Regions from separate parts of the Streptomyces sp. NPDC001135 genome, predicted to be linked through region 2. Evidence: predicted binding sites of a transcription regulator. Region 2 holds the regulator's gene; the other holds the start of a gene.
What was found. The regulator HrcA, encoded in region 2, represses chaperone genes, less so after heat shock. The targets are predictions, from matches to a motif close to TTNGCACTCNGNNNNNCNGAGTGCNAA.
Positions count from the first base shown of each region.

Region 1: the regulator HrcA is predicted to act here: its motif matches at 9,965-9,991, upstream of groL (chaperonin GroEL).

Region 1 covers NZ_JBSFKD010000001.1:136,165-151,404, forward strand. Annotated here, with positions in the region: gene ACWC94_RS00770 (1-phosphofructokinase family hexose kinase) at 1-46, opposite strand, end outside; gene nagA (N-acetylglucosamine-6-phosphate deacetylase) at 182-1,324, opposite strand; gene ACWC94_RS00780 (ROK family protein) at 1,324-2,280, opposite strand; gene ACWC94_RS00785 (extracellular solute-binding protein) at 2,414-3,676, shown strand; gene ACWC94_RS00790 (DUF3263 domain-containing protein) at 3,712-3,936, shown strand; gene otsB (trehalose-phosphatase) at 4,011-4,844, shown strand; gene ACWC94_RS00800 (alpha,alpha-trehalose-phosphate synthase (UDP-forming)) at 4,832-6,253, opposite strand; gene ACWC94_RS00805 (glucosyl-3-phosphoglycerate synthase) at 6,343-7,287, opposite strand; SAM riboswitch class I at 7,458-7,600, shown strand; gene thrC (threonine synthase) at 7,618-8,901, shown strand; gene ACWC94_RS00815 (MoaD/ThiS family protein) at 8,898-9,173, shown strand; gene ACWC94_RS00820 (cold-shock protein) at 9,605-9,808, shown strand; gene groL (chaperonin GroEL) at 10,155-11,777, shown strand; gene ACWC94_RS00830 (MFS transporter) at 11,816-13,162, opposite strand; gene ACWC94_RS00835 (NADH:flavin oxidoreductase) at 13,431-14,555, shown strand; gene ACWC94_RS00840 (carboxylesterase/lipase family protein) at 14,625-15,240, shown strand, end outside.
Region 2 covers NZ_JBSFKD010000002.1:414,273-429,512, reverse strand. Annotated here, with positions in the region: gene ACWC94_RS04945 (MFS transporter) at 1-146, shown strand, start outside; gene ACWC94_RS04940 (adenosine deaminase) at 98-1,102, opposite strand; gene ACWC94_RS04935 (ribonuclease Z) at 1,123-2,028, opposite strand; gene ACWC94_RS04930 (histidine triad nucleotide-binding protein) at 2,035-2,388, opposite strand; gene ACWC94_RS04925 (S41 family peptidase) at 2,438-5,584, opposite strand; gene ACWC94_RS04920 (hypothetical protein) at 5,679-6,221, opposite strand; gene ACWC94_RS04915 (VOC family protein) at 6,426-6,818, opposite strand; gene ACWC94_RS04910 (16S rRNA (uracil(1498)-N(3))-methyltransferase) at 6,836-7,588, opposite strand; gene ACWC94_RS04905 (nitronate monooxygenase) at 7,585-8,661, opposite strand; gene dnaJ (molecular chaperone DnaJ) at 8,796-9,932, opposite strand; gene hrcA (heat-inducible transcriptional repressor HrcA) at 9,933-10,949, opposite strand; gene ACWC94_RS04890 (MBL fold metallo-hydrolase) at 11,114-11,836, shown strand; gene ACWC94_RS04885 (DUF3097 domain-containing protein) at 11,871-12,686, shown strand; gene ACWC94_RS04880 (Uma2 family endonuclease) at 12,664-13,254, opposite strand; gene hemW (radical SAM family heme chaperone HemW) at 13,359-14,591, opposite strand; gene ACWC94_RS04870 (SpoIIE family protein phosphatase) at 14,619-15,240, opposite strand, start outside.

The sequences.
Region 1 (15,240 bases), on a different contig from region 2:
GATAGGTGAGGTCGAGAGCGGTGTTCAGCGTGACCGTGAGGATCACCCGGTCCGACCTCCCTCGAAGTCCTTTGCGCCTGCCGTCGCGCCTGTCATCGGTTTCCGGGGCCCGATCATGCCAAAGAGACGGCGGCCGGCCCAGTCACGAGTCAGCCGCCGTCGAGGGAAAAAGACGGGCAGATCAGGCCAGTTGCGGCGGGACCACCCACTCGCCCCGCCGCATCACGCCCTTGAGGTCGAAGTCCGCGTCCAGCAGGAGCAGGTCGGCGTCCTTGCCCGGTTCCAGCGAGCCGATGCGGTCGGAGAGTCCCAGGAGGCGGGCCGGGTTGACGGACAGGGCCTGTACGGCGTCCTCGACCGGGAGCCGATCCACCGTCACCGCCCGCTTGAACGCGCGGTCCAGGGTCAGTGTGGAGCCCGCGATCGAGCCGCCCTCCACCAGGCGCGCCACTCCCTCGCTGACCTCGACCTCCAGCGGGCCGAGCAGATAGCGGCCGTCACCGGCGCCGGCCGCGTCCATCGCGTCCGTGATGAAGGCGACGCGGGAGGCGCCCGCGCGATGGAAGGCCAGCTCCAGGGCGGCGGGGTGGAGGTGGACGCCGTCGTTGATCAGCTCGACCGTGACCCGCTCGTCCTCCAGCAGGGCGGCGACCGGGCCGGGCGCGCGGTGGCCCAGCGGGGGCATCGCGTTGAACAGGTGGGTGGCGACCGTGGCGCCCGCGTCGATGGCCTCGACCGTCTGCTCGTACGTCGCGTCCGTGTGCCCGATCGCCGCGATCACGCCGTGCTCGGCGAGCAGCCGTACCGAGTCGAGGCCGCCCGGCAGTTCGGTCGCGAGCGTGACCATCGTCGCCCTGCCGCGCGCCGCGTCGATGAGCTTGCGGACCTCGGCCGGCTCCGGGGCGCGCAGCAGTTCCTCGGAGTGCGCGCCCTTGCGGCACGGCGAGATGAACGGCCCCTCGAAGTGGATACCGGCGATCTCTCCCTGCTCGGCCAGTTCGCTCAGCAGCCCGGCCTGCGTCACCAGCAGGTCCATCTCGTCGGTGACGGTCGAGGCGACGAGGGTGGTGGTGCCGTGCAGACGGTGCGTACGGATCGCCTTCAGCGCGTCGTCGGCCGTACCGGAGAAGGAGGCTCCGCCGCCGCCGTGGTTGTGGATGTCCACGAAGCCGGGGATCAGCCAGTGGCCGGTCGCGTCGATCACCTCGGCGTTCCCGGGAGCGGCAGCCGTGATCTTCGTACCCTCCACGCAGACACGCCCGTCGTCCGCCACTGCGCCGGGCAGCACCACCCGAGCACCTGCGAGAACCAAGCTGGGAGCCATCAGGCGGTTACCTCCGAAGGGTCGGTGGGGTGGAGATCGGTGGGGTCGAGCAGGTCCCGCGCGAGCAGGCCCGCGCCCAGGCAGCCCGCCGTGTCCCCGAGGGCCGCGGGCACGATCGCCGGGAGCTTCTGGAAGGTGACCCGCCGCCGGACGGCGTCCCGCAGCGGCTGGAACAACACTTCCCCCGCCTCGGCGAGGCCGCCACCGATGATCAGGGTGCGCGGGTCCAGCAGGGTGAGCGCGGTGACCAGGCCGTCGGCGAGGGCGTCGACCGCCTCCTGCCAGACCCGGACGGCGTTCGGGTCACCGGACGCGACGGCCTTGGCGCAGTCGGCGGCGTCCGCGTCCGGGTCCCCGCAGGCCGCCGCCCAGGCTTCGCTGACGGCGGACGCGGAGGCGTACCGCTCCAGGCAGCCGTGCTGTCTGCAGGGGCAGGGGGTGCCGGACGGCCGTACGACGATGTGGCCGATCTCGCCGGCGAAACCGTGCGCGCCCGCCTCCACCCGGCCGTCGATGCCGATGGCGCCCGCGATCCCGGTGCCGAGCGGCACGAACAGGAACCGGTCGGCACCCTTGCCCGCGCCGATCCGGCCCTCGGCGAGGCCGCCGGTGCGCACGTCGTGACCGAGGGCGACGGGGACGCCGAGCCGCCGCGTGAGCAACGCGCGCAGGGGTACGTCCCGCCAGCCGAGGTTGGCCGCGTACGCGGCGACGCCCCGCTCCTCGTCGACGATGCCGGGGACCGCGACACCGGCAGCGGCGGCGGCCTCGCCGTAGTGCTCCACGCCGTACGCGCGCAGTTCGGCGGCGAAGTCGAGGACCGCCGCGACCACCGCCTCCGGTCCGCGTTCGCGTCCGGTGGAGCGTCGGGCGCGGTGGAGCAGCTCGCCGTCGTCGCCGACGAGGGCGGCCTTCATCCCGGTACCGCCCACGTCCAGGGCGATGACATGTCTCACCACGGCACCTAGTGTGAACCTCGCACCCGCAAGAGGTCTAGTCCACTCACGTGGTGTAGACCTTATGTGTCCATTTCTTGAACGGTCAGACAGCAGGGTTGGGGCTTTTACGGTGCGTCGGCGTACGGCAGGAATGATCGCGGCGGTGTCCGCACTGGTCATGACTTCAGTTCTCAGCGGCTGCGGGAGCACGGGCTCCTCCGACGTCACCTTGAGACTGGTCGCCGCCGACTACGGCGACTCGGCCGCCAACAGTTCCAAGAAGTACTGGGACTCCCTGGCCAAGGAGTACGAGTCCAAGCACCCCGGCGTGAAGGTCGACGTCAGCGTGTACTCCTGGAACGACGTCGACGCCAAGGTCAAGGACATGGTCGCCGCGGGCCACGCCCCCGACCTGGCCCAGATAGGCGCCTACGCCGACTACGCGGCGGCCGGCAAGCTCTACCCGGCCTCCGACCTGCTCTCCATCCGCACCCAGGCGGACTTCCTCTCCCAGCTCTCCGACGCCGGCCAGTGGAACCACACGCAGTACGGCATCCCCTTCGCCGCCTCCACGCGCGTGCTCTTCTACAACAAGACCCTGTTCACCAAGGCAGGCATCACCCCGCCCACCACCTGGGACGAGCTGGCCGCCGACGCCAGGGCGCTCAAGGCCAAGGGCGTGAAGTACCCCGTCGCGCTGCCGCTCGGCCCCGAGGAGGCCCAGGCCGAGACCATGCAGTGGCTGCTCAGCGGGGGCAACGGCGGCACCGGCTACACCGACGACATCGGCACCTACACCATCGACTCGGCGCCGAACGTCAACACCTTCACCTGGCTCAAGGACGACCTCGTCGGCAAGGGCCTGACCGGCCCGGTCGCGCCCGGCAAGCTCAACCGCGCGGACGCCTTCGCCGCCTTCGCCGACGGCCAGGTCGGCATGCTCAACGGGCACCCCACGCTGATCCAGCAGGCAAAGAAGAAGGGCGTGGAGTTCGGCATGGTGCCGATGCCGGGCCGCACCGGCAAGGCCAGGGCCTCCATGGGCGTCGCGGACTGGATGATGGGCTTCAGGCAGAACGGTCACGCCGAGCAGATGGGTGACTTCCTCAACTTCGTCTACAGCGAGAAGAACGTCCTCGCGTTCTCCCGCGACTACGGCCTGCTCCCGGTCACCGGCTCGGCCTCCAACGCCATGAGCGAGTCGGACTCCCCGGCCGACGAGGCCCTGCACCCCTTCCTCGACCAGCTGCCCACCTCCGAGCTGTACCCCGTCGGCAAGACCTCCTGGGCGGCGGTCAGCGCGGCCGTGAAGCAGAACATCGGCCAGGCCGTCACCCCCGGCGGCAGCCCCTCCGCCGTCCTGTCCCGGCTCCAGGCGACGGCGACCGCGGCCGACAGCGGCGACGCGAGCTGAGCCGGTTGTCGGTGCCCGGCGTTACGGTGGCGGGCATGGAACTCGGCCACCGCGAACAAGCCGTCCTCGCGCTGGAACGCCGCGGCTTCCCCGGCCCCGGCGCGAAGGAACGGGCGATACGCGAGGAACTGGGCCTGTCCCCGGTCCGCTACTACCAGCTGCTGAACGCGTTGCTGGACGACGAGAGAGCGCTGGCGGCGGACCCGGTGACGGTGAACCGCCTGCGCCGGGTAAGGGACTCTCGGCGAACGGAACGCTGAAGCCGGCCGGTGCGGGCCGGGTGCCGTCAAAGAGTCCCGGTGTGAGGCCGACCCGCGCTGGATAGTGTCGACGTATGGACCCTGTGCCGACCCCGCAGACCCAGCCCGGCCGGGACGGACTCGCCGCACTCCTGGCGAAGCCCGCCGCAGCAGTCGTCGGCCTCGACTTCGACGGCACGCTCGCCCCCATCGTCGCCGACCCCGAACAGGCCCGCGCCCACCCCGAGGCCGTACCGGCCCTCGCCGCCCTCGCCCCGAAGGTGGCCTCCATCGCGGTGATCACCGGCCGCCCGGCCGGGGTCGCGGTCCGGTACGGAGGCTTCGCCGGGGTCCCCGGCCTGGAGCACCTGACCGTCCTCGGCCACTACGGCGCCGAACGCTGGGACGCCGTCACCGGCGCCGTCACCGCCCCGGCCCCGCACCCCGGCGTCGCGGCGGCCCGCGCCGAACTGCCGGGCGTGCTGGACCGCAACGGAGCCTGGCACGGCACGTGGATCGAGGAGAAGGGCCGGGCGGTCGCGGTGCACACCCGCCGCGCCGACGATCCGCAGGCCGCGTTCGAGGCCCTGCGCGGCCCCCTCACCGACCTCGCCACCCGGCACGGCCTGATCGTCGAGCCCGGCCGGATGGTCCTGGAGCTGCGCCCGCCGGGCATGGACAAGGGGGTGGCGCTCGGCGAGTACGTCCGCAAGACCGGCGCCGAGTCGGTGCTCTACGCCGGTGACGACCTCGGTGACCTCCCCGCCTTCGCCGCCGTCGAGGAACTGCGCTCCGACGGCGTCCCCGGCCTCCTGGTCTGCAGTGGCAGCACGGAGGTCACGGAGCTGGCGCAGCGGGCGGACCTGGTCGTGGACGGCCCGGCCGGAGTCGTCCACCTGCTGCGGACGCTGGCGGCTCAGCTGGACTGAAGCTCCCGCAGCTGCTGAAGGAACCACTGGGCGGGCGGCAGCGCGGTGGCCGCGGCGGCCAGCCGCTTCGATCGCTCCGCCCGCTCCTCGTCCGGCAGGGACAGCGCCTCGTGCAGGACCCGGGCGGTCTGCAGCACGTCGTAGGGGTTCACCACGAGCGCGTCGGCGCGCAGTTCCTCGTAGGCCCCGGCCTCCCGGGACAGCACCAGCGCACAGCCCCGGTCGGAGACGACCGGGATCTCCTTGGCGACCAGGTTCATGCCGTCCCGGATGGGGTTGACCAGGGCCACGTCGGCGAGCCGGTAGGCGGCCAGGGAGCGCGCGAAGTCGTCCTTGACGTGCAGCACGACCGGGGTCCAGCCCGGTGTGCCGTAGGTGGAGTTGATCTCCCCGGCCAGCCGCTGCACCGCGGCGGTGTAGTCGCGGTACACGGCGAGGTCCTGCCGCGACGGATACGCGAACGCCAGGTGCACCACCCGCTCACGCCACTCGGGGCGGTCCTCCAGCAGCTGCCGGTACGCCAGCAGTCCCCGCACGATGTTCTTCGACAGCTCGGTGCGGTCGACCCGGACGACGGTCCTGCGGCCCTCGCCGATCTCCTCCCGCAGCGCCGCCATCCGTTCCTGGACGTCCGGCTCGTGCGAGCGCTTGCGCAGGAAGTCCCCGTCCGCCCCCAGCCCGTGCACCCCGATCCGCGTGCCCGCGGGAATCCCGGACTCCAGGACCGCCTGTGCGCAGTCCCGGAACGCGTCCGCCCACCGCCGGGTCAGGAACGCCACCCGGTCCGCCCCGAGCATGCCCGTGAGCAACTGCTCGCGGATGTCGTCCGGCAGCAGCGCGAAGTACTCCGGCGGCGCCCACGGCGTGTGCGAGAAGTGGCCGATCCGCAGGTCGGGGCGGAGTTCACGGAGCATCCCGGGGACCAGGCACAGGTGGTAGTCCTGCACCAGCACCGCCGCGCCCTCGGCCGCCTCCTGGGCCAGCGCCTCGGCGAACGCCCGGTTGTAGGCCTCGTACGACGCCCACTGCCGCCGGAACTCCGTGTCGAAGACCGGCTCCAGCGGGGTCTGGTACAGCATGTGGTGGACGAACCAGAGCACCGAGTTGGCGATGCCGTTGTAGGCGTCCGCGTGCACGGCCGCGTCGATGTCCAGCATCCGCACCCGCTGCCCGCCGGTGTCCGTGGCCGGCAGCAGCCCGCCGTCCGCACGCCGTACGGCCTCCCGGTCGCCGTCGCCGAGGGCGGCGCACACCCACACCGAGTCCGCGTCCGCGCCGATGGCCGACAGCCCCGAGACCAGTCCGCCGCCGCCCCGCCTGGCGTGCAGCGAGCCGTGCTCGTCCACCGTGTACGAAACCGGGCCGCGATTGGACGCGACCAGTACCTCAGCACCCTGCGTGGAAGCCATGGTCCTCAACCTAGCCCGGCCCGGAAACGCTCAAACGTACGGCTACGCCCCGTGACGCGGCCGTATACGAACCCCGGCCACATCCGGCCTCAGGCCACCTTGCGTTCGGGGTACTCCGCGATCTCCACCATCGGTGGCCGTTCCTCGGTGTCCACCGAGTAGGTGCGCGGTTCGAAGCCGTCCTCGCCCCGCTCGAACTGGGTCAGCGACGGCCGGATCAGATGCCCCCGGGCCAGCCGGAGCTGGGCCGTGCGGTAGATCGCCGCCGCCATCCGGCCCAGCGCCTGCCCGTCCTGGTGCCGGTGTTTGCGGACCCCGACATCGACCTGGGCCAGCGCGTCCAGACCCACCAGGTGCAGCGCGTCCACCAGCATGCCCAGCTCCACGCCGTAGCCGACGGGGAACGGCAGCTGCTCCAGGAGCGAGCGGCGGGCCGCGTACTCCCCGCCGAGCGGCTGCACGAAACCGGCCAGCTGCGGCCAGTGCATGTTCAGCAGGGGGCGGGCCATCAGCTCGGTGACCCGGCCGCCCTGCCCGGCGGACCCGGCGAGCGGACGGTCGTACATCGCCTTGACCAGGTCCACGTCCGGCTCGGTGAGCAGCGGGCCGACGATCCCGGAGACGAAGTCGGAGGAGAACTCCTTCAGGTCGGCGTCGATGAAACAGAGGATGTCCCCGCCGGTCACCAGCAGGGAGCGCCACAGCACTTCACCCTTTCCGGGGACGGCGGGGACGCGGGGCAGGATCTCGTCGCGGTGAACGACCCGGGCGCCCGCGGCGGCGGCGACCTCGGAGGTGCGGTCGGTGGAGCCGGAGTCGACGACGACGATCTCGTCGACGAGCGGCACCTGCTCCACGAGGTCGTGACGGATGACCGCGACGATGTCGCCGACCGTCTCCTCCTCGTTGAGGGCGGGCAGGACGACGCTGATCGTCTGGCCCGTGCGCTGTTTGGCGGACAGGATCCGGTGGAGAGGGCGATCGGTCACGGACCAGGAGCGGGTGGCCAGCCAGCGCTCGACTTCTTCCAGCACGGTCTGCGACTCCTCACTGTTCGTGACCACACGGGTGAGCCGTGTGATCCATCTCGCGCTTTGGACGACTATCTCAACTGTCCTGGCCGTCGGTTACAGTCTTGAACAACGCCGGTGACCATCGCATGTCGGGGGTCGTTCCGCGTTCAATGAGTTCAACAACTGCATACCGCTCATCCAGAGGGGCAGAGGGACACGGCCCGATGAAGCCCCGGCAACCCTCCAGCCGGTTTCTCGTTCTCCAGCGAGGCTCCCGGCTAGGGAAGGTGCCAAATCCGTCTCACGGCGAGGTGCGTCGTGAGGAAGATGAGGAGAAAGGGCCTCGCCTCCATGGCTGTGCAGACAGTTGCAAGCACCAGCAGTTCCACCGTCGACCTCGGTCCCGCCGCGGCCCTGAGCTGTCGCGAGTGCGGTCACCGCGTCCCGCTCGGCCCGGTGTTCGCCTGCGAGGAGTGTTTCGGCCCGCTGGAGATCGCCTACGACTTCTCCGGCTACGACACCGAAGAGCTGCGCCGCCGTATCGAGGCCGGCCCCGCGAACATCTGGCGTTACGCGCCGCTGCTGCCCGTCCCGGCCGATGTGGCCGGCAAGCCGAACCTGAACCCGGGCTGGACCGAGCTCGTCAAGGCCGACAACCTCGCCGCCGAACTCGGCGTCACCGGCGGCCTGTTCGTCAAGGACGACTCCGGCAACCCGACCCACTCCTTCAAGGACCGCGTCGTCGCCCAGGCCCTGGAGGCCGCCCGCGCCTTCGGCTTCACCACGCTCTCCTGCTCCTCCACCGGCAACCTGGCCGGTGCCGTCGGCGCCGCCGCGGCCCGGGCCGGGTTCCGCTCCTGCGTGTTCATCCCGCACGACCTGGAGCAGGGCAAGGTCGTCATGGCCGCGGTCTACGGCGGCGAGCTGGTGGGCATCGAGGGCAACTACGACGACGTGAACCGCTTCTGCTCCGAGCTGATCGGCGACCCGGCCGGCGAGGGCTGGGGTTTCGTCAACGTCAACCTGCGGCCGTACTACGCGGAGGGCTCCAAGACCCTCGCGTACGAGATCTGCGAGCAGCTCGGCTGGCGGCTGCCCGACCAGATCGTCGTCCCGATCGCCTCCGGCTCCCAGCTCACGAAGATCGACAAGGGTCTGCAGGAGCTGATCAAGCTCGGTCTGGTCGAGGACAGGCCGTACAGGATCTTCGGCGCGCAGGCCGAGGGCTGCTCCCCGGTGTCGACCGCCTTCAAGGCCGGCCACGACGTCGTACGGCCCCAGAAGCCGAACACCATCGCCAAGTCCCTCGCCATCGGCAACCCGGCCGACGGCCCCTACGTCCTGGACATCGCCCGGCGCACCGGCGGTGCCGTGGAGGACGTCACGGACGAGGAAGTCGTCGACGCGATCAAGCTGCTGGCCCGCACCGAGGGCATCTTCGCGGAGACGGCGGGCGGTGTGACCGTCGGCGTCACCCGCAAGCTGCTCAAGGACGGCCTCCTGGATCCGGCGAAGACCACGGTCGTCCTCAACACCGGTGACGGCCTGAAGACCCTCGACGCGGTGGCCGGGACCGGCCTCACCGCCACCATCCGCCCCAACCTGGACTCTTTCCGAGAGGCTGGCCTCGCATGAGCGTGACCGTTCGCATCCCCACCATCCTGCGCACCTACACCGGCGGGCAGGCCGAGGTCGCCGCCGAGGGGGCGACCCTCGCCGAGGTCATCGAGGACCTGGAGAAGAACCACACCGGGATCGCCGCCCGTGTCCTGGACGACCAGGGCAAGCTGCGCCGGTTCGTGAACGTCTACGTCAACGACGACGACGTCCGCTTCGAGCGGGGCCTTGAGACCGCCACCCCGGACGGGGCCGGTGTCTCCATCATTCCGGCGGTCGCCGGCGGCTGATCGTTACCTTGGGTAACTTCAGTTACCGATTGTTCATGGAATTGCCTCCTCCGTGAGAGAAGCGGAGGGGGCAATTCTGCGTGATTGAGCGCGGTACAGTTGGGGAACCTGGGCACGGCCTCCGGGTCGTAAGCCCTGGATTTCATGCCGCGCACCCCGCAAGAAGCAGCCAAAGTGCGGGGGTTTTATGCGGCTTTTGTAACCTTTACGGGGCCCGACTTGCCCCGAAGTCAGGTGAATTCTCACCACATTTCGGACCGTTCACGTCCAGAATTCTCGTCCGATTGACCTGTTGCAGACGGCAGTTGGACAGATACATTCAGCCGCGGTCGACGCGTTCCGGCGCACGCCCCCGACCAATGGGGGGTGAGGTCTGACCCGGATCCGCGAAGTGTGGATCTGTGCAAGGGCCAGTAATAGGGGAGTTAGGCATGGCTCAGGGCACCGTCAAGTGGTTCAACGCGGAGAAGGGGTACGGCTTCATCGCGGTCGACGGTGGTGCGGACGTCTTCGTCCACTACAGCGCCATTCAGATGGACGGCTACCGCACCCTGGAAGAGGGCCAGCGGGTGGAGTTCGAGATCTCGCAGGGCCAGAAGGGCCCGCAGGCCGACATGGTCCGCCTCAGCGCCTGAACGTCTTTCGCACGAAGGGCCCGCACCTCGCACAGGGTGCGGGCCCTTCGCCGTGTCCGGACTGCCCCCCTTCGCCCCGGGCCGATCCCGCCGAGCCGCTTGCTCCCGCCCGCCACCCGACCACCACCCCTCAACGAACCCGCTTCGCGGGTGCGCCTTGCACTCGGGCATGCCGAGTGCTAATCATTGGCGTTAGCACTCTGAAGGTGAGAGTGACAAAGAAGGACCGGGTCGGTGAGGCCCGCAGGCCAAGTGGGGCAAGGAACCACGCGGCCGGCGAGCCGTCCGTCGCGGGCGCGGGCGCGGTCCGAAGGAATCACCCCCAGTCCTGGAGGGACCACTTCACATGGCCAAGATCATCGCGTTCGACGAGGAGGCGCGGCGCGGCCTCGAGCGCGGCATGAACCAGCTCGCGGACGCCGTCAAGGTGACGCTCGGCCCCAAGGGCCGCAACGTCGTCCTCGAGAAGAAGTGGGGCGCCCCCACGATCACCAACGATGGTGTCTCCATCGCCAAGGAGATCGAGCTCGAGGACCCGTACGAGAAGATCGGCGCCGAGCTGGTCAAGGAAGTCGCCAAGAAGACGGACGACGTCGCCGGTGACGGTACGACCACCGCGACCGTGCTCGCCCAGGCCCTGGTCAAGGAAGGCCTGCGCAACGTCGCCGCCGGTGCCAACCCGATGGCCCTGAAGCGCGGTATCGAGAAGGCCGTCGAGGCCGTCTCCGCCGCCCTGCTGGAGCAGGCGAAGGACGTCGAGACCAAGGAGCAGATCGCCTCCACCGCGTCCATCTCCGCCGCCGACACCCAGATCGGCGAGCTGATCGCCGAGGCCATGGACAAGGTCGGCAAGGAAGGCGTCATCACCGTCGAGGAGAGCAACACCTTCGGCCTGGAGCTCGAGCTCACCGAGGGCATGCGCTTCGACAAGGGCTACATCTCCGCCTACTTCGCGACCGACATGGAGCGCATGGAGGCGTCGCTCGAGGACCCGTACATCCTCATCGCCAACTCCAAGATCAGCTCCGTCAAGGACCTGCTCCCGCTCCTGGAGAAGGTCATGCAGTCGGGCAAGCCGCTGCTGATCATCGCCGAGGACGTCGAGGGCGAGGCCCTGTCGACCCTGGTCGTCAACAAGATCCGCGGCACCTTCAAGTCCGTCGCCGTCAAGGCCCCGGGCTTCGGCGACCGCCGCAAGGCCATGCTCGGCGACATCGCCATCCTCACGGGCGGCGAGGTCATCTCCGAGGAGGTCGGCCTCAAGCTGGAGAACGCGACCCTGGACCTCCTGGGCCGCGCCCGCAAGGTCGTCATCACCAAGGACGAGACCACCATCGTCGACGGTGCCGGCTCCTCCGACCAGGTCAACGGCCGCGTGAACCAGATCCGCGCCGAGATCGAGAACAGCGACTCGGACTACGACCGCGAGAAGCTGCAGGAGCGCCTGGCGAAGCTCGCCGGCGGTGTCGCGGTCATCAAGGCCGGTGCCGCCACCGAGGTGGAGCTCAAGGAGCGCAAGCACCGCATCGAGGACGCCGTCCGCAACGCCAAGGCCGCCGTCGAGGAGGGCATCGTCGCCGGTGGTGGCGTGGCCCTGCTGCAGGCCTCCCAGGTCTTCGAGAAGCTGGAGCTCGAGGGTGACGAGGCGACCGGCGCCAACGCCGTGCGCATCGCGCTCGAGGCCCCGCTGAAGCAGATCGCCGTCAACGCCGGCCTCGAGGGCGGTGTCGTGGTGGAGAAGGTGCGCAACCTGACCCCGGGCCACGGCTTGAACGCCGCGACCGGCGAGTACGTCGACCTGGTCGCCGAGGGCATCATCGACCCGGCGAAGGTGACCCGTTCCGCGCTGCAGAACGCCGCCTCCATCGCCGCGCTGTTCCTCACCACCGAGGCCGTCATCGCCGACAAGCCGGAGAAGGCCGCCGCGCCGGCCGGCGGCGGCATGCCGGGCGGTGACATGGACTTCTGATCGGCCCCGGGGCTTCGGCCTCTGGTTGATCAACGTCCTTACCGAGGGCGGCACTCCCTGTCAGTGGCAGGGGGTGCCGCCCTCGGGCGTGTCCGGGAGCCGGTGGCGGGCGCGGCGAGGGCCGTCAGGCGCCGCAGGCTGGCCTGCCGCTGCACCGCACCCAGCCCGGTGACGGCCGCACCGAGCGCCAGCCAGCCCGCAGGACCGGCCGTCATCACCGCACCGGTCAGCAGCAGGGGTCCCACCGACTTCTGCACCGACTGCGCCATCCCGGCCACGCCCAGATAGGAAGCCCGGGCACGCGGCGGCGCCAGGACGACCGCCAGCTCCCAGGAACTCACCGAGCGCAGCAGTTCGGCGACGGTGACCAGCACCGCCGCCACGAGCATGGCGAGTGAGGCCGACCAGGCTCCGCCGCCGGTGGCGGTCGCCAGCACGAGGCAGCAGGCGAGCAGCGTCATGCCGTACCAGCCCACTGCCGCCGCCGCCCGGCGCGGGCCTTCGGCCCATGCCGAGACCCGGAGTTGCAGGACCACCACGAGCACGGTGTTGACCACCAGGAACGTGGGGACGACCGCGTGCGGCGCGCTGGTGTGGTGCACCAGCCACAGCGGCAGCCCGACGCCGAGAACGGAGTCGTCCAGGTTCATCGGGATGTCGAGGAGGACGAACAGCAGGTAGCCGGGGTCACGCCAGGGGGTGGGGGCGGGGGGCTGTCCGGCCGGCCTGCCGGGTCCGTTCGGTCCGTCAGGGGTGCTGTCGCCGCTTGACCGGCCGTGGTCGCCGTGCGCCACGACCAGGCCGTGGCCCGCCGGCTCCCGGGTCCGCCAGACCAGCGCGGCGGCCAGGACGTAGGAGAGCGCGTTGGCCATGATCAGCGCGCGGTAGGCGTTCGGGGTGCCCACGCCGAGGCCGAGTGCGGCGATGCCCGCGCCGACGGCGTAACCGGCGTTGGCCACGCTGCGGGACAGCGCCTGGTAGGTGGTCCGCCGCTCACCCGCGACCCGGGTGGCGAAGAGCATCTCCAGCGTCTTGGCCGCCCGCTCCCCCAGGCTGGTGAGGGCGACCACGGGCAGCAGGGTGGCGAGGCCGTCGGCGACCAGCAGCAGGACCATCGTCGCCAGGCGCAGCAGGTGACAGGCGATCAGCAGGTCCCGCACGGGCAGCCGTTCGGCGGCGCGTCCGGCCAGCGGTGACCCGGCGATCCCCGCGACCGCGCCCACCCCCAGCAGCAGCCCGAGCCGGCCCGCGTCCAGCCCGCTCACGAAGGTGAAGTACAGCACGCAGGCCGCGGCCCACACCCCGGTTCCGGTCCGGTCCACGCACTGCGCGAGCAGCATCAACCGCGCGTCCCGCCCGCCGGGAGGCCGTCGCAGTTGCGCCATCAGTCCGTGTCCGCCGGTCCCGCCGTCCCTGTCCCGCCTGACCCGTCGCATGGCCGGCCCCCGTTCCCACCGTCCCACTGTCCTTGCCGACGCATTATCTCGATATCAAGATGCTTGATGTGGACAGACCTGGTCGATGTGTCCGGGGTCACGCTCGGGTGGGTCCGGTCGGGGAATGTGCGCCGACTCATAGGGTGTTGCTTCAGTTGGTGCAACAATGCGCATGCACATACCAGCCGGTTAAGTCCTGCTCTCGAGGAGCCCTCCCGTGACCGTCACGACTCCCGCCTCCCGCGCGGCCCAGATCCTGTCCCGCCCGATAGCGCTCAACGGTCTCACCGTTCCGAACCGGATCGTGATGGCGCCGATGACCCGTATGTTCTCCCCGGGCGGCATCCCCGGCGAGGACGTGCGCTCCTACTACGCCCGCCGCGCCGCCGCCGGCGTCGGGCTGATCGTCACCGAGGGGACGTACGTCGGCCACGAGTCGGCCGGGCAGAGCGACCGCGTGCCCCGGTTCCACGGCGAGGAGCAGCTCGCGGGCTGGGCCAGGGTCGCCGAGGACGTGCACGCGGCGGGCGGCACCATCGTGCCGCAGCTGTGGCACATCGGCATGGTCCGCAACCAGGGCGACGCCCCGTTCCCGGACGCCCCGGCCGTCGGCCCCTCCGGCCTGGTCACCGCGGGTGCCGAGCGGACCGGCAAGGCGATGACCCAGAAGGACCTGGACGACGTGATCGGCGCGTTCGCCCGTGCCGCCGCCGACGCCGAGCGCATCGGCTTCGACGGCGTGGAGCTCCACGGCGCCCACGGCTACCTCCTCGACCAGTTCCTGTGGGAGGGCACCAACCGGCGCACGGATGCCTACGGCGGCGACCCGGTGGCCCGTACGAAGTTCTCCGCGGAGATCGTGGCGGCGGTACGCGAGGCGGTCTCGGCCGACTTCCCGGTCATCTTCCGCTACTCGCAGTGGAAGCAGCAGGACTACACCGCCCGGCTCGCCGAGACCCCCGAGGAGCTGGAGGCCATCCTGACCCCGCTCGCCGCGGCCGGCGTCGACGTCTTCCACGCCTCCACCCGCCGCTACTGGGTGCCGGAGTTCGACGGTTCGGACCTGAACCTGGCCGGCTGGACGAAGAAGCTCACCGGCAAGCAGGTCATCAGCGTCGGCTCGGTCGGCCTCGACGGCGACTTCGTCAACGCCTTCCAGGGCGAGGGCTCCCCGGTCAAGAGCATCGACAACCTCCTCGACCGTCTGGAGTCCGACGAGTTCGACATGGTCGCCGTGGGCCGCGCGCTGCTCCAGGACCCCGAGTGGGCGGCCAAGGTCCTCTCCGACCGCTTCGACGAGCTGGCGCCGTACGACGCGGCCTCGCTGAAGACGCTCAGCTGAATCCCCGTACCCGGCCGGGCACTTGCGGGCGCTGTCGTACGTTCCTGGGATGACCAGTGAGGAGCGAGCATGACGACGAGTGAGTCGCAGGCCCGGGAGACCGGCGCCCCGGACACCGACGGCCCCGTGGTGCGCACCGCCTCCGGCGCGGTGCGCGGCCGCACCGAGCAGGGCCTGTCGGTGTTCCGGGGCATCCCCTTCGCCGAACCCCCCGTCGGCGCGGCCCGCTTCCGGGCCCCGCGCCCGCCCCGCTCCTGGGACGGCACCCGGGAGGCGTACGCGTTCGGCCCGCCGCCCCCGCAGGAGCCCGGCCTGCTGGCCCGCGCGGCCCTCCCGCCCACCGCGCAGGACGAGGGGTGGCTCACGGTCAACGTGTGGACCCCCGGCCCGGACCCGTCCGCCGCCCGCCCGGTGATGGTCTGGATCTACGGCGGCGCGTTCAAACTGGGCCACGCCGGCCAGCCCGGCTACGACGCGCAGCACCTGGCCCGCGAAGGCGACGTCGTGGTCGTCACCTTCAACTACCGCCTCGGCATGGAGGGTTTCGCCCTCTGGGACGGCGCACCCGCCAACCGCGGCCTGCTGGACCAGGTGGCGGCCCTGGAATGGGTGCAGGAGAACATCGCCGCGTTCGGCGGCGACCCCGCCGAGGTCACGGTCTTCGGCGAGTCGGCGGGCGCCGGCT
Region 2 (15,240 bases):
CCGTCCCGATGACGGCGGTGGCGCTGCGGGCGGGCAGGCGCCCCCTGCCGGTGGTGGAACTCCCGGTGGAGACGCCCGCCGTACCCGTGCGGCACGCCTACGACACCGCGTCCCCGAACTCGTACGCCGCCACCTCCGCCAGATAGCGGGCCCTGCGCTCCTCGTCGTCCTCCAGGAAGGAGGCGAGGAAGGAGTTGCGGGCCAGCTCGCGCAGACGGTCCTCGGACAGGCCCAGAATCCGGTGCACGGCCGTGAAGTTGTCGCCCGCGTAGCCGCCGAAGTACGCCGGGTCGTCGGAGTTGACCGTGCACAGCAGGCCGGCGTCGAGCATGGCGGGCAGGGGGTGGTCGGCCAGGGTGTCGACGGTCCGCAGGCGGACGTTGGACAGCGGGCACAGGGTGAGCGGGATCCGTTCCCGCACCAGCCGCTCGACCAGCGCCGGGTCCTCGATGCAGCGCAGCCCGTGGTCGACGCGCTCCACCCCGAGCACGTCCAGGGCCTCGCGGATGTACTCCGGCGGCCCCTCCTCACCGGCGTGCGCGACACGGCGCAGCCCGAGCCCGGCGGCGGCCTCGTACACCTCCCGGAACTTCACCGGCGGATGCCCGACCTCGGCGGAGTCCAGGCCGATGCCGGTGATCCGGTCCAGGTACGGCCTGGCGGCCTCGAGGGTCTCCATCGCCGACTCGGCGGACTCGTCCCGCAGGAAGCAGAGGATGAGCCTGGTGGAGACGCCGTGGTTCTGCTCGCTGCCGCCGAGCGCCCGCCACAGCCCCTCCACGACCGTGCCCATGGACACACCCCGGGCGAGGTGGGCCTGCGGGTCGAAGAAGATCTCCGCGTGCCGGACGCCCTGCGCGGCGGCGCGGGCCAGGTAGGCGTTGGCCAGGTCGGCGAAGTCCTGCTCGGTGCGCAGGACCGCCATCAGCTCGTAGTACAGGTTCAGAAAGGACTGGAGGTCCTCGAACCGGTAGGCCTCGCGGAGCGCGTCCGTGTCGGCGTACGGCAGCTCGACGCCGTTGCGGGCGGCCAGCTCGAACGCCAGCTCCGGTTCCAGGGTGCCTTCGATGTGGAGGTGCAGTTCTGCTTTCGGGAGGGGCATCAAAGCATCGTACGGATCTTTTATCGCCGTTTCGGAACCGGCACCCGCTGCAGGTCGTGCGCCACGGTCAGCTCCCCGTCGAAGCCGGCCGCCCGCGCCTGCCGCTCGAACTCGTCCGGTTCGGTGTAGCGCTGGCTGAAGTGGGTGAGGACGAGGTGCCGCACCCCGGCCTCACGGGCCACCGCCGCAGCCTGGCCCGCCGTCAGATGGCCGTGTTCGACGGCCAGTTCGACGTCGTCGTCCAGGAAGGTCGACTCGATGACGAGCAGGTCGCAGCCCTCCGCGAGCGCGTGGACGCCGTCGCAGAGCCGGGTGTCCATGACGAACGCGAACCGCTGCCCGCGCCGTACCTCGCTGACGTCCGCCAGCGTGACGTCGCCGAGCCGGCCCTCGCGCTGCAGCAGGCCGACGTCCGGGCCCTTGATCCCGTGCGCGGCGAGCCGGTCCGGCAGCATGCGGCGGCCGTCGGGTTCGATCAGGCGGTAGCCGTAGGACTCCACCGGATGCGACAGCCTGCGGGCCTCCAGGGTGTACGACGGGGTCACCGCGAGGATGCCGTCGGCGGCGACCGGTTCCTCGGTGAGGCGGACCGTCTCCCGGTAGGCCGTCGCGTAGCGCAGCCGGTCGAAGAAGCGCTGCCCGGAGCGCGGGTAGTGCGCGGTGACCTCGTGCGGCACCTGGTCGAGGTTGATCCGCTGGATGACTCCGGCCAGGCCGAGGGAGTGGTCGCCGTGGAAGTGGGTGACGCAGATCCGGTTCAGGTCGTGGGCGGCGACCCCGGCGCGCAGCATCTGCCGCTGGGTGCCCTCGCCGGGGTCGAACAGGATGCCCTGGCCGTCCCACCTCAGCAGGTAGCCGTTGTGGTTGCGGTGCCGGGTCGGGACCTGGCTGGCGGTGCCGAGGACGACCAGTTCACGTACGGACACTGTTGCTTACCCGGGGGGCCACTGCATGCCACGGCCGCCCAGGACGTGCGCGTGGGCGTGCCAGACGGTCTGGCCTGCGCCGGCACCCGTGTTGAAGACGGTGCGGTAGCTGTCGAGCTTCTCCTCGTCCGCCACGGCCTGGGTTGCGGCGAGCACGTCGGCGGCGAGTTGCGGTGCTTCGGCGCCGAGGATGGCGGCGTTCTCGTAGTGGGCCTTGGGGATCACCAGGATGTGGGTGGGGGCCTGGGGGTTTATGTCCCGGAAGGCCACGGTGGTGTCTGTTTCGCGGACGATCGTCGCCGGGATCCGGCCCGCGACGATCTTGCAGAACAGGCAGTCGTCCTGGGGTTCGCCTGCCATGCGTGTGCCTCCTCACGCCGATGATCAATACCGGTGCATCGTAGTCGTATCAGGTGGGCATACCCGGCGGAGTTTTCGCGGGCCGTTCCTCCAGTGCCTCCAGCGCGAGCCGGATCGCCTCGTCGAGCTGGGCGTCCCTGCCCCCCGCCCAGTCCTGCGGGCGCTGTACGACCTCCACGTCCGGGTCCACCCCGTGGTTCTCGACGTCCCAGCCCACCCCCTCCAGCCACATCGCGTACTTCGGCTGGGTGACCAGGGTGCCGTCGATCAGGTGGTAGCGGCTGTCGATGCCGATGACGCCGCCCCAGGTGCGGGTGCCGACGACCGGGCCGATGCCGAGGGCCTTGATCGCCGCGTTGACGATGTCGCCGTCGGAGCCGGAGAACTCGTTGGCGACGGCGACGACCGGGCCGCGCGGGGCGTCGAGGGGGTAGCTGGTGGGGCGCATGCCGCGCGGGAGGTCCCAGCCGATGATGCGGCGGGCCAATTTCTCGACGACGAGCTGGGAGGTGTGGCCGCCGCGGTTCTCGCGGACGTCGACCACCAGACCCTCCCGGGCGACCTCCACACGCAGGTCGCGGTGGATCTGCGCCCAGCCGGGGGCCTGCATGTCGGGGACGTGGAGGTAGCCGAGGCGGCCGTCGGAGGCCGCGTGGACGTGGGCGCGGCGGTCGGCCACCCAGGCGTGGTAGCGCAGGGGTTCCTCGTCGGCGACCGGGACGACGACGGTGTGACGGGGTTCGCCGCCGCCCGCCGGGGAGATGGTCAGTTCCACCGGGTGACCCGCCGTGCCGACGAGCAACGGGCCCGGTCCCGTCACCGGGTCGACGGTGTGGCCGGCGACGGCGATGATCGCGTCGCCGGGGCGGACGGCGACTCCGGGCGCGGCGAGCGGGGAGCGGGCGTCGGGGTCGGAGGTCTCCGCGGGCAGGATGCGGTCGATGCGCCAACTGCCGTCCGGATGGCGGGAGACGTCGGCGCCGAGCAGACCGTGCCGGGGGCCGCCGCCGGTGCCGCCGGAGGGGATGACGTAGGCGTGCGAGGTGCCCAGTTCGCCGTGCACCTCCCACAGGAGGTCGGTCAGGTCGCTGTGGGTGGCGAGGCGGGCCAGGAGGGGGCGGTAGCGGTCGAGGACGCCGGTCCAGTCGGCGCCGCCGAGGTCGGGACGCCAGAAGTGGTCACGCATGAGGCGGCCGGTCTCGTCGTACATCTGCCGCCACTCCGCGGCCGGGTCGAGGGTCTGCCGGACGCGGGTGAGGTCGACCGAGACGCTGGTGTCGCCGTCGTCGTCGCTGCCGGTACGGCGGTCGCCGGGGACGACCCGGAGCCGGCCGTCGCTCCACAGCAGCACGCGTTTGCCGTCGCCGCTGACCTCGAAGTGGCCGGCGTCGGAGGCCAGGTGCTCCAGGCGCCGCTGGGCGAGGTCGTAGCGCTCCAGCTCGGTGTGCGGATCGGGGTCCTCGGGGTGGGCACGGGCGGCGCCGAGGACGCCCTGCACGGGATGGCGCAGCCAGAGCACGCCGTCCTTGGCGGCGCGCAGGGTGGAGTACCGGCCGGCCTCCACCGGGAACGGGACGATGCGGTCGGCGAGCCCCTCGGGGTCGATGCGGGTGGCCGGGGTGCCCTCGCTGTCGGGGGTCTCGTCCTTGTCGGGGGCCTCGAAGGGGCGGCCGTGGCGTTGCGGGCCGAAGGGCGAGGGCGTGGTGGCGGCCAGGGGGATCAGGTGCGGGCGGGCACCGACCACGAACGCGAGGTCGAAGACGTGCTCGTCGTAGACCGGGTCGAAGGCGCGGTTGGAGAGGAACGCGAGGTGTTTGCCGTCGAGGGTGAAGGCGGGGGCGTAGTCCTGGAAGCGGAGCGGGGTCGCCTCGGTGACCGAGAGGTCGGTGGTGTGGGCGATGCGCAGTTGGGAGAGCGGGCGGGGGCCGGGGTGGGCCCAGGCGAGCCAGGCGGAGTCGGGTGAGAAGGCGAGCCCGGAGACCTCGCCGTCGTCGCTGCGGTCGACCTCGCGGACCTCGCCGGTCTCCCGCTCGACGAGCAGCAGCCGCCCGTCGTGCGCGGCCACGGCGGCCCGGCTGCCGTCCGGGGCCATGGCCAGCTCCAGCACCCGGCCGAGCTGTCCGGCCGCGAGGCGGCGCGGGGGCGCTCCGGGCACGGTGCCGGTCGCCGGGGCGAACTCCAGGGCGTCGTCGCCCTCCGCGTCCGTCACCCACACCACCCATTCCTCGCCCTCGGCACGGAAGGCGCGCGGCATCCGGGCGCGGACGCCGGGGGTGGCGGCGAGGGCGCGGGCGGGCCCGGAGCGGTGGGTGACCCAGTGGATCCCGCCGCGCACGCACACGGCGCTGCCGCGCGCGGTGTGGTCGGGGGACGCCTCGCCGAACCAGCGGGAGGCGTTCACCGGGCGGGGGCGCAGGTCGATCCGGGGGCCGCCGAGGCGCACGTCCAGCCGGCGCGGCTCGGCGCCCTCCAGGTCGTCGAGGAGCCACAGTTCACCGGCACAGCTGTAGACGGCCCGGGTGCCGTCACCGGACGCGTGCCGGGCGTAGAAGCCGTCGAGCGGTGTGTGCCGGCGCAGGTCGGAGCCGTCGGCGAGGGAGGAGTACAGGGCGCCGGTGCCCTCGTGGTCGCAGAGGAAGGCGATCCGGTCCCCCGCCCACACCGGGCACTCGATGTTCCCGTCGAGTTCTTCGTGCAGCCGGACGAACTCCCCGCTCCCCTCCCGGTCGATCCACAACTTGCCCGCCGTACCGCCCCGGTAGCGCTTCCAGTGGGCGGCCTCGCGGCCCATCGGCGCGGACAGCAGGACGGTGGCCGGGCCGGAGGCCACGTCGCCGACCGGGCCGTACGGCAGGGCCTCGGCGGGTCCGCCGTCCAGCGGCACGGCGTACGCCCAGCTGTGCCGGAAGCTGTGCCGGCCGTGCGCGCCGAGCGCGAGCACCCGTCCGTCGGCGGTCCAGCCCCTGACCTCCGTACGGCGGTTGCCCCAGTACGTCAGCCGGTCGGCGGGGCCGCCGTCGACGGGGGCGACATGCACCTCGGGCGCGCCGTCCCGGGTGGACGTCCAGGCGAGGAACCGGCCGTCCGGGGACATCCGGGGCGTGGTCACGGGTCTGTTGTCGGCGCTGACCCGCCAGGCCCGGCCGCCGTCGAGCGGCGCGAGCCACACGTCGTCCTCGGCGACGAACGTCACCAAGTCACCCTGCACATGGGGAAATCGGAGATACGCCGCACCTTGAGTCACCCCGTCACTGTACGCAGCGACGGGTGCGCCCCGCCCGGTGTTCGGATCACTTCCCCTCGACGGGCCAGCAGGTGGGGTCGCCCTTGCACCAGAGGGTCCGGGTGACGGTGACGGTCACGGTCGGCCGACCGCCGCCGGGACGATAGGTGGGCGGCCGGTACGTCGGCCCCGGCTTGGCGTCGCAGTCCCCGAGCCCGTCGACGTGGAACACCTGCCTGCCGCCGACCCTGGCCGTCAGATCGCCGCGCACACACGCACCGTCGACGGCCCTGGTCACCTTCCCGGTGACGGTGATCTTCCGCCCGCCCCTGGTCTCACCTCTGCAGTCGACGGAGACGACGGTGCTCTCGGCCGGCGAGGGCGACTTCCCCGTCGAGCCGCCCCCGCGGTCACCGGTGCAGGTGAGCCAACTGACGTCGACGTGCTGCTGCTTGAGCCTGGCCGTGGCCGTGGTGCCGGTGGTGTACGCGGCGGAGGCGGAACTGAGGTCCCCGGGCTGACAGGCCACCACGGCCGTGCCGGCCCCCACGACCAGCCCGGCGACGGCCACGGCCCGCACTACGCGTCGATTCCCTCTCAAAACCCCCATGCTGGGCAGAGTGCCACCGGACGGTGCACAGGGAAAGGCCGCTTACGGCCACTCACCCGTTCGGGAAGCCGCAGGCGCCCCTTCAGGGGCGCGGGGAACCCCGCGGGCGACCGCGACGGCGCCGCAGCCGCCCGACGCCATGCGCCCGGCACTTCCCCGAATGTGCCCGTCACCTCCCCGAGGCGGCCGAACCAGCGGAAACCCCTAACCGCGCAGCAGCAGCCACTGCTGGAGTTCGACGAGGTTGCCCTCCGGGTCCTTGAGGTGGGCCACGCGCATGCGGTCGGTCATGGGCGCCGGGCCGTGCAGCAGGGTGGCACCGCGGGAGGTGATCCGCGCGCAGTAGGCGTCCAGGTCGTCGACGCGCAGGACCACCAGGGAGCGGTGGCCGGTGGCGGACTCGCCCAGCTCCTGAAGGACCTCGGCCATCATCGAGCGGTCCTGCAGCGCGATCCCCGCGGAGCCGGCGTGCGGGCTGAACTTCTCGTACGGACCCTCGGCCGCGCCGGACTGCGGCCTGAGGCCGAGGACGTCGGCGTAGAAGCGGTAGCAGGCGGCGAAGTCGGTGACCAGGAGGCGGACTTGAGCGAGTTCCACGGTGTCCTCGGGCGGTGTCAGGACCAGCGGCCGGTGCGGCCCAGGAGCAGGGCCACGGCGGCGGTGCCGGCGGTGGATGTACGCAACACGGTAGGACCGAGCACGCACGCCTTCGCACCCGCCTCCTCGAAGAGCGCCAACTCGTCGCGCGCCACGCCGCCTTCGGGGCCGACGACCAGCACGATCTCGCCTTCGGCGGGGAGGGGGGCGGTGGCCAGCGGCTCGCTGACGTGCTCGAAGTCGGAGTGCAGTACGGCGGCGAAGTCGGCTTTGGCCAAAAGTGCGGCAACCTGCTTGGTGCTCGCCGCGTCCGCGACCTCGGGGAAGCGCAGCCGACGGGACTGCTTGCCGGCCTCGCGCGCGGTGGCCCGCCACTTGGCGAGCGCCTTCAGACCCCGCTCGCCCTTCCACTGGGTGATGCAGCGGGCGGCCTGCCAGGGCACGATCGCGTCGACCCCGGTCTCCGTCATGGTCTCGACGGCGAGTTCGCCCCGGTCGCCCTTGGGGAGCGCCTGGACGACGGTGATCCGGGGGCTGGGCTCCGGCTCCACCGGGAACTCGAACGGCTCGACCACCAGGTGGTCCTTGCCCGACACGCTGACGACGACCCCGGCCGCGCCCCGGCCCCTGCCGTCCGTCAGCACCACGTGCTCGCCGGGCTGCATCCGCCGTACGGAGACCGCGTGCCGCCCCTCGGGACCCGTGACGTCGACGGCCGATCCGGGGCCCACGCCCTCCAGCGAGTCGACGACGAACACCGGCGCGGTCATCGCAGGTCCCCCTCGGCCGACAACGCTGTCCGAGCGGCGTCGAGTTCCTCGGCCAGCACCTCCACCAGCCGCCCGGCCGGCAGCTCGCGGGCCATCCGGTGGCCCTGGCCCGCCCACAGCGCCATGCCCTGCGCGTCCCCGGCCTTGGCGGCGGCCTTGCGCAGCGGCGCGGTGAGGTGGTGGAGCTCCGGGTAGGCGGCGGGGGCGTACGGGCCGTGCTCGCGCAGGAACCGGTTGACCAGACCGCGGGCCGGTCTCCCGGAGAAGGCCCGGGTCAACGCGGTGCGTGCGAACAGGGGGTTGGTCAGCGCCTGCTTGTGCAGGGCGCTGGCGCCGGACTCGGGCGTGGCGAGAAAGGCGGTGCCCAGCTGGGCCGCGCTCGCGCCGGCCGCGAGGACGGCGGCGATCTGGCCGCCGCGCATGATGCCGCCGGCGGCGACGATCGGGATGCGCACGGCCTCACGGATCTGCGCGACCAGCGAGAGCAGCCCGATGCCGGAGCCGTCGTTCTCGGCGAGGTCCCGGTGGGTTCCCTGGTGACCGCCGGCCTCCACGCCCTGCGCGATCACCGCGTCCGCACCGGCCTGTTCCACCGCGCGGGCCTCCTCGGCGGTGGTGGCGGTGACCAGGGTGAGGGTGCCGGCCCGCCGCAGCTTGTCCAACACCTCCCGGCCCGGCACACCGAAGTGGAAGGAGACCACCGGCACCGGGTTGTCGAGGAGTACGGCGAGCTTGGCGTCGTAACCGTCGTCCCGGCCGCTGTCCGGGTCACCCAGCTCGGTCTCGTACCAGGCGGCCTCGCCGGCCAGCTGGTGCGCGTAGACCTCTACGGCGCCCGACTCGGCGTGGTCGGGCTGCGGCATGAACACGTTCACGCCGAAGGGGCGGCTCGTGAGCCCCCGCAGTTGCTTGATCTCCTGGTACATGCCGTCGGCGGTCTTGTATCCGGCGGCGAGGAACCCGAGGCCACCGGCCTCGGAGACGGCGGCGACGAGCTGCGGGACGGAGACTCCGCCCGCCATGGGGGCCTGCACGATCGGGTGGGGGAAGAGATCGGTCAGCGCGGAGGACATGACCGCATGTTGTCACGTCCTTCGAACAAGTCCGAATCGGGGCGTCGCACGGCATAGGACAGCGGCATAGGGGGTGCCGAAGCACCCCCTGTGCCCAGGTCGCAGCACCCGTCGGCGACATCCTCCAGCCGCCGTCAGCGACCGTTGAACGCGTCCTTCAACCGCGAGAACAGCCCCTGCTGCCCCGGCTGGAACTGGCCCTGTGGACGCTCCTCGCCGCGCAGCTTGGCCAGCTCGCGCAGCAGGCGCTCCTGCTCGGGGTCCAGCTTGGTCGGGGTCTGGACCTCGACGTGCACGATCAGGTCACCCCGGCCGCCGCCGCGCAGATGCGTGACGCCCCGGTTGTGCAGCGGGATCGACTGGCCGGACTGGGTGCCGGGCCGGATGTCGACCTCCTCCATGCCGTCCAGGGTCTCCAGCGGCACCTTGGTGCCGAGCGCGGCGGCCGTCATCGGGATCGTGACCGTACAGTGCAGGTCGTCACCGCGCCGCTGGAACATCGAGTGCGGCAACTCGTGGATCTCGACGTACAGGTCACCGGCGGGGCCGCCGCCGGGCCCGACCTCGCCCTCACCGGCGAGCTGGATCCGCGTGCCGTTGTCGACACCGGCCGGGATCTTGACGGTGAGCGTGCGGCGGGAGCGGACGCGGCCGTCACCGGCGCACTCCGGGCACGGGGTCGGCACCACGGTCCCGAAGCCCTGGCACTGCGGACAGGGACGCGAGGTCATGACCTGACCCAGGAAGGACCGGGTGACCTGCGAGACCTCACCACGGCCCCGGCACATGTCACACGTCTGGGCGGTCGTACCGGGCGCCGCGCCCTCTCCGTTGCAGGTGTTGCAGACGATCGCCGTGTCGACCTGGATGTCCTTGGTGGTCCCGAAGGCCGCCTCGTCCAGCTCCACGTCGATGCGGATCATCGCGTCCTGGCCGCGCCGGGTGCGCGAGCGCGGCCCGCGCTGCGACGCCGTACCGAAGAACGCGTCCATGATGTCGGAGAAGTTGCCGAAGCCACCGGCACCGAAGCCGCCCGCACCGGCACCGCCGGACTGCGAGAGCGGATCGCCGCCCAGGTCGTAGACCTGCTTCTTCTGCGGGTCCGACAGCACCTCGTAAGCGGCGTTGATCTCCTTGAACCGCTCCTGGGTCTTCGGATCCGGGTTGACGTCCGGGTGCAGCTCGCGCGCGAGCCGACGGAACGCCTTCTTGATCTCATCCTGCGACGCGTCGCGGCGCACGCCGAGAACGGCGTAGTAGTCCGTGGCCACTTACGACTCCGCCAGGATCTGTCCGACGTACCGTGCCACTGCGCGTACCGCTCCCATCGTTCCCGGGTAGTCCATGCGGGTCGGTCCGACCACGCCGAGCTTGGCAACCGCCTCGCCGCCCGAACCGTAGCCCACCGACACCACCGAGGTGGAGTTGAGCCCCTCGTGGGCGTTCTCGTGCCCGATGCGCACGGTCACGCCCGGATCCTTGGCCTCGCCGAGGAGCTTGAGGAGCACGACCTGCTCCTCAAGGGCCTCCAGGACGGGCCGGATCGTGAGGGGAAAGTCATGCCCGAAGCGGGTGAGATTGGCGGTACCGCCGATCATCAACCGCTCCTCGTTCTCCTCGACGAGTGTCTCCAGGAGAGTGGAGAGCACCATCGAGACCGTACCGCGGTCCTCGGCCTCGAAGGCCTCGGGGAGGTCCTCGACCAGCCTCGGCACGTCCGCGAACCGGCGGCCCGCGACCCGGCTGTTCAGCCGCGCGCGCAGGTCGGCGAGCGAGCTCTCACCGAAGGGCGCCGGGCAGTCGACCATCCGCTGCTCGACCCGGCCGGTGTCCGTGATCAGCACGAGCATCACGCGCGCGGGAGCGAGCGAGAGCAGCTCCACGTGCCGGACGGTGGACCGGGTCAGGGACGGGTACTGCACGACGGCGACCTGCCGGGTCAGCTGCGCGAGCAGCCGCACCGTGCGCGCCACGACGTCGTCGAGGTCGACGGCGCCCTCCAGGAAGTTCTGGATGGCGCGCCGCTCGGGCGCCGTCATGGGCTTGACGCCGGCGAGCTTGTCCACGAACAGCCGGTAACCCTTGTCGGTGGGGATGCGCCCCGCGCTGGTGTGCGGCTGCGCGATGAACCCCTCGTCCTCCAGGGCCGCCATGTCGTTGCGGACGGTGGCCGGGGAGACCCCGAGGTTGTGCCGCTCGGTCAGGGCCTTCGACCCGACCGGCTCCTCGGTGCCGACGTAGTCCTGGACGATGGCGCGCAGTACCTGAAGCCTGCGTTCACTCAGCATTCGGCGCGCACCTCCAGCACGTCGTCCCCTTCTGTTCCGCGGTTCGTCCGCCTGGCACTCTTCGCACGCGAGTGCCAGCGTTCCCGGGCCCAGTGTACGGCTGTCGGGTACACCCGGGGCAAGGTCGGTACGGTCGCGGCGGCTCGTGCAGCTAGCGTCGCGGTATGACGGTGACTTGGGAAGAGCTGGGGTGGGAACGGCTGGCCGCCGGGGTCGGACGCCGGCGCCTCCCGGGCTGGGACTGCACGGTCGGGCTGGTCCTCGGGGCGGGTACGGCCCTCATGGTGGACGCCGGTTCCAGCCTGGCCGAGGGCGCGCGGCTGCGGGCACAGGCCGAGGAGCTGGCCGGCGGCCGTGTGACCCATCTCGCGCTGACCCACCCCCATTTCGACCATGTCTTCGGGGCGGCGGCGATGGCGGGAGCGCAGGTGTACGGCCCGGTGGGGCTGGACGCGGTCTTCGCGTACGAGCGCGAGGACCTGCGCCTGGACGCGATCAGGAACGGGCTGCCGGTCGCCGACGCCGACGAGGCGGTGGACGCGCTGGCCCCGCCCCGGCATCCGGTCTCCGGTGAGTGGACGCTGGACCTCGGGGGCGGCCGCCAGGCGTTGCTGGCGAACGTGGGCCCGGGGCACACGGCGCACGATCTCGCGGTGCTCGTGCCGGGAGATCCCGAGGTGGTCTTCTGCGGCGACCTGGTCGAGGAGTCCGGCGAACCCCAGGCGGGCCCGGACGCGGTCCCGTCCCGCTGGCCGGACGCCCTCGACCGGCTGCTGTCCCTGGGCGGCGGGGACGCGCTGTACGTGCCCGGTCACGGAGCGGTGGTGGACGCGGGGTTCGTACGACGCCAGCGTGATCAACTGGCGGCGCGTTTCGGCGTGTCGTGAGTCTTCGCGTACGGCTTCTCCTATCGTCATCCGAATGCGCACGTACTCCGCCGACCTGACCCCGCCGTGGAAGAGGCAGCAGCCGGTACCGGAGGTACCCGCTGAGCCGGGCCTGGTGGTGGAGGAGCCCGGCACCGGGTTCTGCGGGGCGGTGATCCGCTGCGAGGCGGGCACGGTGACGCTGGAGGACCGCTTCGGCAAGCACCGGGTGTTCCCCCTGGAGCCGCGGGGCTTCCTGCTGGAGGGGCGCGTGGTGACGCTGGTCCGCCCCTCGTCACCGGCTCCGGTACGACCCGCCCGTACGGCCTCCGGCTCGGTCGCCGTCCCCGGCGCCCGCGCCCGCGTGGCCCGGGCCGGCCGCATCTACGTCGAGGGCCGGCACGACGCCGAGCTGGTGGAGAAGGTGTGGGGCGACGACCTGCGCATCGAGGGCGTGGTGGTGGAGTACCTGGAGGGCGTGGACGACCTGCCGTCGATCGTGTCGTCCTTCGCACCGGGTCCGGACGCGCGGTTGGGTGTGCTTGTGGACCACCTCGTCCCGGGCACGAAGGAGTGGCGGATCGCGGAGTCGGTGACGAGTGAGCACGCGCTGGTGGTGGGCCACCCGTACATCGACATCTGGGAGGCCGTGAAGCCGTCGTCGCTGGGGATCGAGGCCTGGCCGAGGGTGCCGCGCGGGCAGGACTGGAAGACGGGGGTGTGCCGGGCGCTGGGCTGGCCGTCGGAGAACACCGGGGCGGTGTGGCAGGCGATCCTGAAGCGGGTGGGGTCCTACAGGGACCTGGAGCCGGAGCTGCTGGGGAGGGTGGAGGAGCTGATCGACTTCGTCACGGGTAGCGGTGGGGCCTGACGTTGGGGAACGTTCCGAACTCGGTGGTGTCCAGTTCGAGTCCCAGAACCTCCACCGGAACTGGATCGCCGAATTTAATGATCTCCTGGCTCAGGTAGTCGGCGTCCTCGCCTTGGCCCGCAGGCTTCGTCAGCAAGACGCAGTGCGCCATGATCGGGTCGAGGATGAGGTAGGCGGGGATCCTTCCGGCCGCGTAGATCGAGCGCTTGACCACGTAGTCCTGATGAATGCTGGACTTGGAGACGACCTCCATGACCATCGTGACCAGCTTGGAGGGCAGCAGACGGCCCGAGTCGGGTAGCGCGTCTCGCGCCACGACCACCAGGTCCGGAACTGGCTCGCTGGCCTCGTCCAGGATGTCCACGTCCTGAGTCTGAAGGCGAGACCAGCGCTGTCGCGGGATCTGGTCCTGTACATCGGCAACGATCATGTTGTGCACGATGTCAGGGCTGGCCATCATCACGATTACCCCCCGGAGAAGCTCCATCTTGACGCCCTCAGGAGGCTCGAGCTCCTCGAAGATCTTCACCATGCCGGTGGTCATCGGTCGGTCGTCCACAGCGGTCATCTCCGCAGCCCTCCGGTTTCCGCCACCGTGCAATTACGGCGGCAGCCTACGAACCAGGTTAGGGACCGAACCGGCGTTCCGGAGGGATTCACTCGCGGGAGTGATCAATCCACCAGGTCCCGCACCACCGCGTCCGCCAGCAAACGCCCCCGCAACGTCAGCACGGCCCGCCCCTCGTCGTACGGCCCTTCCTGGAGGAGCCCGTCCGCCAGCGCGCGCTGGGACGCCGCAAGCCCCTCCTCCTTCAGCAGAGCCAGGGGCACCCCCTCGCGCAGCCTCAGCTCCAGCAGGATCCGCTCCACCCGCCGGTCCTCCTCGGACAGCAGCTCCCGCCCGGCCCCCGGCGACCGACCCGACGCCAGCGCCGCCGCGTACGCCCCCGGATGCTTGACGTTCCACCAGCGCACCCCGCCCACGTGCGAGTGCGCCCCGGGTCCCGCGCCCCACCAGTCGGCGCCGCGCCAGTACAGCTCGTTGTGCAGGCAGCGGCCCGCCTCGGAGGTGGCCCAGTTGGAGACCTCGTACCAGTCGAAGCCCGCCGCGGACAGGGTCTCCTCGGCGATCAGATAGCGGTCCGCGTGCACGTCGTCGTCGGTCATCGGGACCTCGCCCCGACGGATCCGGCGGGCCAGCTGCGTGCCCTCCTCGACGATGAGCGCGTAGGCGCTGACGTGGTCCGGACCGGCGCCGATCGCCCCGTCCAGCGAGGCCCGCCAGTCGTCGTCGCTCTCACCGGGGGTGCCGTAGATCAGGTCCAGGTTCACGTGCTCGAAGCCCGCCGCCCGGGCCTCCGCGACGCAGGCCTCGGGGCGGCCCGGGGTGTGGGTGCGGTCGAGGACGCGCAGCACGTGCTGTTTCGCGCTCTGCATGCCGAAGGAAATCCGGTTGAAGCCGCCCTCACGGAGCGTGGCGAGGTAGGCCGGGTCCACCGACTCCGGGTTCGCCTCCGTCGTGATCTCCGCGTCCGGTGCCAGACCGAACTCGTCGCGGATCGCCCCGAGCATCCGTACGAGGTCGTCGGCGGCCAGCAGTGTGGGCGTACCGCCCCCGACGAAGACCGTGCGGACCTCGCGCGGGTCGTCGCCGAGCACCTTCCGGGCGAGCCGGATCTCGTCCGTCAGCGTGTCCGCGTAGTTGTCGCGGGAGGCCAGCACGCCGCCGGTGCCGCGCAGCTCGGTCGCGGTGTAGGTGTTGAAGTCGCAGTAGCCGCAGCGGGTCGCGCAGTACGGCACGTGCAGATAGAAACCGAGCGGGCGGTCGGCGGCCCCGGCGAGCGCGTCGGCGGGCAGCGCACCGTCGGCGGGGACGGGCTCGCCGTCGGGGAGTGCGGAAGGCATGCCTTCCATTGTCCAGCACCGGCGCGCCTACTCCGCCTGCAGCACCAGCAGCGCCAGGTCGTCCTCGGGCAGCCGGCCCCCGCCGAAGTCGTCCACCAGGCGGCGGATCCTTTCCGCGATCAGTTCGGCGCTGAGCCCGGCACAGCCGGACAGGGCGCGGGCGAGGCCGTCGCCGTCGTCGAACTGCCGGGAGCCGGAGCGCCGCTCGGTCACCCCGTCGGTGACGCACAGCAGGCTGTCGCCGGGCCGCAGGTCGAGGGTCTCGCTGGTGTAGGTCTCGTCCTCGACCACACCGAGCAGGGTCTGCGGGCGGGCGGCGGTGCGCACCGTGCCGTCGGGGCCCAGGACGAGCGGGAGCGGGTGGCCGGCGGAGGCGAGGGTGCAGCGGACCCCACCGCCCTCGTACGGCGTGAGCTCGCCGTAGAGCAGGGACAGGAAGCGGGTCTGCGGGCCGTCCCCGGAGGCCAGGGACCGTCCGCCCGCGGCGACGAGGGCGCGGGCCGCGGCGTCGGCGGCCTCGGTGGCGTCGTCCAGGAGGAGCTGGTTGAGCCGGTCGAGGACGTCGGCGACCCGGTAGCCCTCGCGGGCGAGGAGGCGGAGCCAGGGGCGGGCGAGACCGATCACGACCGCCGCCTCCGGGCCCTTGCCC